Regions from separate parts of the Halobacillus ihumii genome, predicted to be linked through region 1. Evidence: riboswitches for the same ligand, from Rfam matches in the RefSeq annotation. Region 1 holds a riboswitch; each other region holds the start of a gene.
The links. A riboswitch is a leader RNA that binds a small molecule or an ion and turns the genes downstream of it on or off. The one in region 1 is predicted to bind S-adenosylmethionine.
Positions count from the first base shown of each region.

Region 2: another riboswitch for S-adenosylmethionine. It lies ahead of G6R08_RS13935 (Na+/H+ antiporter NhaC family protein); the one in region 1 lies ahead of metK (methionine adenosyltransferase).
Region 3: another riboswitch for S-adenosylmethionine. It lies ahead of ssuE (NADPH-dependent FMN reductase); the one in region 1 lies ahead of metK (methionine adenosyltransferase).
Region 4: another riboswitch for S-adenosylmethionine. It lies ahead of msrA (peptide-methionine (S)-S-oxide reductase MsrA); the one in region 1 lies ahead of metK (methionine adenosyltransferase).

Region 1 is NZ_CACVAO010000001.1:650,268-652,470, reverse strand. It holds gene pckA (phosphoenolpyruvate carboxykinase (ATP)) at 1-453, opposite strand, end outside; SAM riboswitch class I at 893-1,007, shown strand; gene metK (methionine adenosyltransferase) at 1,241-2,203, shown strand, end outside.
Region 2 is NZ_CACVAO010000001.1:2,807,702-2,809,904, reverse strand. It holds gene G6R08_RS13935 (Na+/H+ antiporter NhaC family protein) at 1-1,162, opposite strand, end outside; SAM riboswitch class I at 1,239-1,340, opposite strand; gene G6R08_RS13930 (hypothetical protein) at 1,581-1,949, shown strand; gene G6R08_RS13925 (CE1 family esterase) at 2,175-2,203, opposite strand, start outside.
Region 3 is NZ_CACVAO010000001.1:3,071,381-3,073,583, forward strand. It holds gene G6R08_RS15230 (C45 family autoproteolytic acyltransferase/hydrolase) at 1-314, shown strand, start outside; gene ssuE (NADPH-dependent FMN reductase) at 386-931, opposite strand; SAM riboswitch class I at 1,055-1,164, opposite strand; gene G6R08_RS15240 (FadR/GntR family transcriptional regulator) at 1,372-2,067, shown strand; gene G6R08_RS15245 (Nramp family divalent metal transporter) at 2,106-2,203, shown strand, end outside.
Region 4 is NZ_CACVAO010000001.1:3,099,653-3,101,855, reverse strand. It holds gene eutH (ethanolamine utilization protein EutH) at 1-396, opposite strand, end outside; gene msrA (peptide-methionine (S)-S-oxide reductase MsrA) at 563-1,036, opposite strand; SAM riboswitch class I at 1,159-1,281, opposite strand; gene G6R08_RS15365 (AIM24 family protein) at 1,434-2,126, opposite strand.

The sequences.
Region 1 (2,203 bases):
GGCTTCGTGCTCAGAGAGCTCTTGATCAGTTGGGCGGATAAACATTTGGCGGGCAAATAAATTATGCCATGCGAATTCATTGATGACTTGAATAGGCAGTTGGCTTTTCTTGTCTGCTCCTGCGTAGCCTTTAAAAACAAATACTTCTTCACGCTCTTTTAAATGATCCAACACTTTATGGTATAAATGAACGAATGTGCTCTCATCTATAGGCTGATTGGTGCTTCCCCAGTTGACGTTGGGTTCTGACTCATGATCTTTTACGATAAATTTATCCTTTGGAGATCGGCCAGTATAGGTGCCTGTAGTAGCTAGAACAGCCCCACGATCCGTTAACGATCCTTCTTTTTTGGAAAGTATTTTTTCTACAAGTTGTGGTACAGACAAATGATGGAGGACATGCTCTTGCGCTAAAAGTTGGTTTAAATCTGATAGTTGGTTAATGGCACTCATATGTGTCAACCCGCCTTTACTTTAAAATTAATAAAAAGCATAAATTACTTTAAGTTATTGCTTTAAGTTGATTAATAGTATAACACATTCATTTTAATAATCCATACTAATAATGAAAATGCTTTCAATTTATTTTACTATAAAATTTTGTATCACGCATTCGATAACTTTGAACAATCCAAGCTGTTATTTGTGGGGGTTTACCCCTAGTTCATTCGTTTCCTATTGCATTTAGCAATAATGGTCAAACTAGTCTCTGTTTTTTTGTAAATCGGAGAATCCATCTTTTTACCGGAAATGTAAAGAGCTCCTTATTCCAGATATATGAGCTAACTATATAATAGCGATATTTACGTAGAAAAGCAGACCGTTTCTTAAAGCATAGTAAACGGATTGACATTAAATGAGGTTTTCGGTACGATTATCTCGAACGGATACTCTCTTATCCAGAGTTGGTGGAGGGACAGGCCCTGAGAAACCCGGCAACCGTCAGATAGCTGCTGACATGGTGCTAACCTGAAGCAAGGCAATTGTTATGCCTTGGACGATAAGAGCGAAAGGAAACGATGCCTTTCCTCTGAACGAAGGAAGGGTTTTTTCTTTTATTGGGAAAAGGTTCAGCACAATTTCTGATGATGTTCATATTCATATGTACATATAACGTGAAATGTGCAATAGCCATAAAAACGATTGTAAGGAAACCATAGGAATCTAGAGAGGTTTCTAATGATACTGGTAAAGAGTTCCGTCTAATCTATGTATTTAACAGAAGGAGGAGTTTAGCAGAATGCCAGCCAATCGCCGGTTATTCACATCTGAATCTGTAACAGAAGGTCATCCTGATAAAATCTGTGACCAGATTTCTGATGCGATTCTAGACGAAATTTTAAAAAATGATCCGAACGCACGTGTTGCGTGTGAAACAACTGTTACGACAGGACTTGTCCTCGTTTCAGGTGAGATCAGTACAAATACGTATGTAGATATCCCTGCTATTGTACGTCAAACGATTAAAGATATCGGCTATACAAGAGCGAAGTATGGATTTGACGCTGATACATGTGCTGTATTAACGGCTATAGATGAACAATCTCCGGACATTGCAGGCGGAGTAGATGTAGCGCTAGAGTCAAGAGAGGGTCAAATGAGCGATCAAGAAATCGAGTCTATTGGTGCAGGAGACCAAGGTCTAATGTTTGGTTTTGCAAATAACGAAACGGCTGAACTAATGCCTTTGCCGATATCACTTGCTCATAAGTTATCGAAGCGTCTTTCAGATATGCGCAATGATGGTACTCTCGGTTATTTGCGTCCAGATGGGAAGACTCAGGTAACGATTGAGTATGATGAACATGATCAGCCTGTTCGAGTCGATACGATTGTTATCTCTACACAGCATGCCGAAGAAATAACACTTGAACAAATTCAAAGAGATTTGAAAGATAAAGTTATTCAGCCTGTTGTCCCGTCAGAACTTATTGATGAGGAGACCAAGTATTTTATTAATCCTACTGGAAGGTTTGTCATTGGCGGCCCACAAGGTGATGCCGGGTTAACAGGTAGAAAGATTATTGTTGACACATATGGCGGATATGCTCGCCATGGGGGAGGAGCCTTTAGCGGTAAAGATGCTACTAAAGTAGACCGATCTGGGGCCTATGCTGCCCGCTATGTTGCGAAAAACATTGTAGCTGCAGGCTTAGCTGATTCCTGTGAAGTTCAATTGGCGTATGCCATTGGCGTAGCGCAG
Region 2 (2,203 bases), 2.2 Mb from region 1:
TTTGCGCACCATAAGGAAGCAATCCCTGAATCGTACTTCCGAAAATATCAAGCATGCTCGCTGATCGGCGCGGCGTAATATGAAATCGCTCAGAAATTTGCTTAGCGAGCGGACCTGTCGTAATGATCGAAATCGTATTATTGGCCGTTGATAAGTTAACTGTACTTACTAAAGCAGCGATACCAAGCTCGCCGCCTCTGCCACTATTAATTCGCTTGCTAATGCTTCTCAGCAGAAATTCTATTCCGCCATTTTGTTTAATTAATTCAACGAGCCCGCCTAAGAGAACGACCATTATGGATAGGTTCAGCATGCTTGTAAATCCATCACTAATTAAGGTGACGAAATCCATCATGGAGATCTCATTAAGAATGAGTCCGACGGCTCCAGCAAATAAAATGCCTCCGAATAAAACATAAATGACGTTGACCCCGGCGATAGCAAAGACGAGCACAGCCAGGTAAGGCAATACCTTTATAAAATTAAAAGATTTCGCTTCCTGAATTGCACCTGAAGCATCGGCCGTCATCACAAAGAAAATGATCGCCGTTATGACCGCAGCAGGCAGCACAATAAAGAAATTGGCTTTAAATTTATCCTTCATTTCTGCTCCCTGAGTTCGAACGGAAGCAATCGTTGTATCAGAAATAACCGACAAGTTATCACCAAACATCGCACCACTGATAATTGTCCCCATTGTAAGAGCGACATGAATATCTGTCTGCTCAGCTATACCTAAACCAATCGGAGCAAGGGCTACAACGGTTCCAACAGATGTCCCCATTGAGATCGAAATGAAACATCCAATGATAAACAGGCCGACAATAATTAAATTTCCCGGGAGAAAAGATAGCCCCATATTTACGGTGGAGTCTACCGCTCCTACCCCTTCAGCTACTTTGGCGAAAGCTCCAGCCAGCAGGAAAATCACTACCATAAGAATAATATTGGGGTGTCCTCCGCCTTCTGTCAGCTGGTCGATCTTTGTTTGAAAATTAGTTTTCCGGTTCATTATTAACGCGACCAGAATTGATACAAATAAAGCAACTAGAACAGGCATTTTATAAAAGTCTCCTGTCAGAATGCCAGAACCGATAAACAATAAAATAAATATAGCAAAAGGAAGCAATGCCCAGGCATTTCCTTTATGTTGTTGTTCCATGATCTAACCTCCTTGAATCTGTCCAAATTAAAAAGCCTTCTTGAAAGAAGAAGGCTTGAATTAATCAGTTTGTTCCTTCTTATCTATCAAGTGTACGTACTTGCTGGATGTAGCACCATTCCAAAAGGTGGTTGCTGAAGCTTCACCGGGCCAGCCCCTCTGCTTCTCTTGATAAGAATATATTGTTTAAAAAAGTCCATTTTATACTCTACATCAAAACAAATCCGAACACAAGAAATTCAGAAAACTGGTAAATACCCCCACCTCAGGTCATCCAATTATTGGATGACCTGAGGTGGGGGTTATTGGAATTATTGGAAATTGGGCATGGGGCCTATATTTTCTTTGCCCATACACAAATGGGCTATAGATGAATAACCTATAAGGAGATTGTGACAGAAACAGGAGGAATTTATATATGAATTCAAATTATATGAACGCGAATCACATGGGAAATCTTTTTACTGATCCGCAACATTTAGAGCATATGTATCACGTTTGCAATCAGCACAAAAATAAAAACGTGCATATTCAAACCGTTTTTGGCGATTCTTTTCAAGGGCGTATTGATCATGTTGATATGGAAAACGTTCATATGACTTTAGCGGATGAACAGTCCGAGGACAATTCAAGACTATGGGGAGGGTTTGGATACCCTGGCTATGGTTACGGTGGGTATGGATATGGTTACGGCTATCCTTATGGTTATGGCGGATACGGAGGATATGGCGGCATTGGAAGGCTTATTCTTCCTTTGACAGCCATTGCTGCATTATCTGTTCTATAAAGAACTAATACTCAAAAAGGGGTCGTCCCAAAAGTGTAAATCACTTGAGAGACGCCCCCTTTTTTGAATGGAGCAGCTGCAGCGGCTGCAAGCTTTTTTATAACGTCCTAACGCGAAGTGATAACGTCCTGTCTTAATCATAAAGCGACCCACCCCAAAATATAACGCCCTAACTCGAGCACATAACGACTTAACACAGGAACATAGCTCCCTAAGCAAAACATTCTAGCTCATCGTCTGCTTGTTTCTCTTGA
Region 3 (2,203 bases), 2.4 Mb from region 1:
TGGACGCGATGAACAGCCAGCGCGATCATCTAGCCGGGGCTTATGATGCATTCCGGTTAATGAATGATACAGATAAAGGCGTATTCTCAAAACAATACAGGAATTGGGCAGGAACCATTCATACATCAGGTTACTTGCCTAAAGAAATGAAAACCTGGTTCGCGCTTGGTGGAGACGCGGAGCCGATGGAATTTGATTTCGCCAAGTGGCTTGATGGGGAAGATCTTCAGTTAGAACGGATTCATGGTGAAGTGGATACCGATATTCCGTTTGCTCATCTTGATGAAGGGGCGTATTGGACAGGAAGAAAATAACCGAGTTAATTTTATAAAAAAGAAGGGGGCACGTTCATAAGCCAATGAACGTGCCTCCTGCTTTGAGGTGCTTATAACATTAGCGGAACTTGTTTTTGAATAATTTGAAGAAAGTAAACGAGCTGTTTCTTCAAGCGTTGTTCACAATCGATATCGGTGATCGGATGGGAAGGTCTGGATTTATCAATCTGATCGTCCAGTAAATACACACCTTTTAGATTTTGTCCCTTCAACGTAGCCAGCAAAGGTTTAAGTGCATATTCTATGGCGAGTAAATGGGATTTGCTGCCGCCGCTCATAATGGGAAGAACGGGTGTATCCTTTAACACATCCTGTGGCAATAGATCGATGAGTGCTTTAAGAATGCCAGAGTAGGAGGCCTTATACACGGGTGAAGCAACGATGATTCCTTTTGCTTGCTGGATCGTTTCCGTAATTTCCTCAATCGCTTCACTGTCAAAACGGGCATAAAATAGATCCTCAGGCGAAACATTGCGGACTGAAATTTTAGTGGTAGATAACCCTTCCTCAACGACCAATCTGTCTAGATAATCTAAAACTTTTTCTGATCTTGACTGTTCTGAAGGACTTCCTGACAACAATACGATATCACTCATATAACAACTTCCTTTCCGTTAAAATCATTTAATGCACTTCGTCCAAATGTAAAAAATCTTAATCACACATATAAAAACCCTCTTTTCTGTTAATGAGAAAAGAGGGTTTGACGGTTAAATCCGCTCTTATCTCCCAAGATCTTAAATCTTGCTGGACGGAGCACCTTTCTGACAGTTGTCAGAGGTTGCTGAAGCTTCACAGGGCCAGATCCCTCAGCTTCTCTGGATAAGAATTTTTAATTTGAGTTTAATCGTAATATGAAAACACAGCTATTGTCAATGAATAATCGGAAAAAATAATAAATTCAGACATTGGTACGACTCTTCGAAGGGTTTAGAAAAGGTTCTAAATAATCATTGAATTCTGAAAAATAACCTTGTAAACTAAACTGGACCATCCACTTAGTCTGTTCAATAATTTTTTCGAAAGGGTAGAGAAGATGAAGGAGTCTCCTATCAGAAAAAAACGCGTCTATCATATGATCGTAGAACAAATTAAAAAGTGTATTAAAAGGGGGGAAGTTGTACCTGGGGAGAAAATGCCTTCAGAGAGGACGCTGGCTGCAAAGTTGTCTGTATCCAGAACATCTGTGAAAGAAGCATTTAGTGTGCTGGAGTCGTCTGGCATCGTTGAAATCAAGCAGGGCAGTGGTGTTTATCTCTTAGAAAATACGATCGAAGATATTATGAATAAACTCCGGGCTCTTATTCGTGGACAGTCGGCTAATATGGTTGAGCTTATGGAATTGCGACAGGCTGTAGAAGTGGATATTGCTTATTACGCGGCACATAGAAGAAATCAGCAGGATATTGTAGGATTGGAACAATTCTATCTTCAGCTCGAACAGGCCGTGCTAGCTAATAGTTTGGCTGCCGAAGAGGATTTAGCTTTTCACATGTACATTGCCAGGATCGCAAGAAATCAATTACTGGCTCAAGTCATGAACATGGTATCTGATCAGGTGTTAATTGGGCTAGAGGACAGCCGAGCCCGATCCCTGGATATACCGGGGCAAAGCGAACAGATATTGCAGGAACATAGGGCGATCTTTCAGTCTATCCAAGAGGGTGAACCAAGTTCTGCAAGTGCAGCGATGAGAGAACATCTTAAAAATGTAAAACAACGGTACTTATAATTTATTTTTTTGAAAACGATTACAATGGAGGGATGATTGTGAGTTCTGAAGCACATTCTCATGAGCAAATGCATACAGAGGTTCCTAAAGCTCCGACGACGATCGGGGGAAAGTTAAAAACAGTAGGACCAGGGAT
Region 4 (2,203 bases), 2.4 Mb from region 1:
GATCATCGTTAAAGCAATCGGAATCGTAAAAACCAATGTAGGTCCCATCATCGTCCCGAGGAAAGCCCAGGAAAAGACAGCAGCTTCCTCACTTTCCGCAAGCGATTCAGCAAGCTGATAAGCCCCCATATCAATTGCCAAAATAGTTGAAGCAAACATTGAAGGATCGACCCCAAGCCATTGGTATACTGGTGTAATGATCGGAGCCAGCCACGCTGAAAGGACAGGCGCCAATGAAATGATCCCTACCATCGCGAGTGCCAGTGGTCCCATCATCATAAAAGCTTCATAGAACCTTTGTCCGAGACCCCAGCGGTTATGTAAAATATAGCAATCTAATGCTCCAATCACCATAAAGATGGTCATGATCAGGAGTAGCCCATCATTAAACCACACGGCTGTCCTTCCTCCTTTTCGTTCAGAAAATTGAATGAAGATATGAAATGATCTTCCTCTATCGCCACTCCATTCTTTCATATTTTGCAGATAACGGGAAGTATCTTCTAATACTCCAAAAAAAAAGAACCTTCCTTATAAAAGAAAGGCCCTCCCGCTTGCTATATTATCCAATACTGCAGGCGGCTGATCCATTTTTTTGTGAATATTTCTGATGATGCTCTTCAGCCTCATAAAATTCAGCCGCTTGGGTAACTTCTGTTACAATCGGCCGCTTGAAAATTCCCTTCCCATTCCATTGCTGAATTTTCTCATCGGCAATCTTCTTTTCAGGATCGCTGCTGTAAAAAATAGCTGAGCGATACTGATGCCCAACATCAATCCCTTGTTGATTAACCGTTGTTGGGTCATGAGCTTCAAAAAAGATATTGACCAGCTCTTCATATGTTAGGACGCCCGGGTCATACTCTATCTTTACAGCTTCGGCATGACCTGTTGTGCCCGTTTTTACCTGCTCATAAGTCGGGTGCTCGACATTCCCACCCGTATATCCCACACGTGTTGAGATAACTCCGTCAAATCGTTCAAAGAAGGGTTCTACCCCCCAGAAGCATCCTGCACCAAAAATAGCTGTAGCCATAACTCATCTTCCCTTTCTGTTAATTCGGAACTTCTTTATAAAGAGAGTATGACGGTTTATACACCAAAAGACCCCTTTTCTTATCCAGTATAAGAAAAGGGGTCGTAATATTCCGTACGATCCTCTCATCTCTTAGAATGTTACCATCCTACAGGAATTGGCACCGTTCTCGTCAATCCTTATTGGATTGATTCGATGGTTGCCGGGCATCAAAGGGCCAGTCCCTCCGCCTCTCTGGATAAGAAGTTTCCGTTATTATTTTTTTGATATTATTCATCATACAATGATTCACCAATGAAGTAAAGGGTGAAGGCTTAACTTTTTCCTACTTTTTAATATATGTGTAAGACTTGCTGAACATGACGAACTCTGTTCATTTATCAATAATATTCCTTCATCAGCTGCTTCCGGTTGTGTAAACTTCCTCGAAAGGCTGAACGATGACAAATCCTTCCCCTTTAAATTCCATCTGGATGGATTCGCCGCTGCCCCGCCCAAGAAATGTTTTAAAACTGATATCTGTCCGGAACTCTGGCTGCAGGTGTCCCGACCAGGCTACCGTAGCATTAGGGTCAGTTATAACAGATTCTCCAGGCCGGACGAGTAACGTAAGCGGTTCGTAGTGTGAAGTTACCGCCACTCTTCCGCTTCCTTGCATCGTAATATTAAACAACCCGCCTGACATCATTCCTGCCACTTTCTTCATTAATTTAACATCCCACTGAATACTCGGTTCGAATGCTAGCAGGTCGTTGCCATTCACTGTAATTGACTCGTTAGCTAGGTCAAAAATCGTTATCTTCTTCCCCTGGTCAGCTAAATATAAACGTCCTTGCCCTTGCGCCTTCATGAGTGAACTTCCTTCACCAGAAATGGCCTTCTTGAACATTTTGCCGACACCATGTTCAAGGATTCCTTCCCGCGTAAATTTAATGGCTCCATTATAAGAAATCATAGAACCTGTCTTCGCCCATACTTCATCCGTTAGATTCACTTCCAAGATCCGGGGGGTTTCCAGCTCAAAATAATCATTCTCTGTCTCATCCTGCTTCGTTTGCTGAACGAATTGCTGTAGTGAATAATTGCTCATATGCAAGGTCCTCCTCTTTCGTACTGTTTAAGGTACGAATCAAGAACAGATAAGTTTCAGTTTACGGAGAAGAAGCT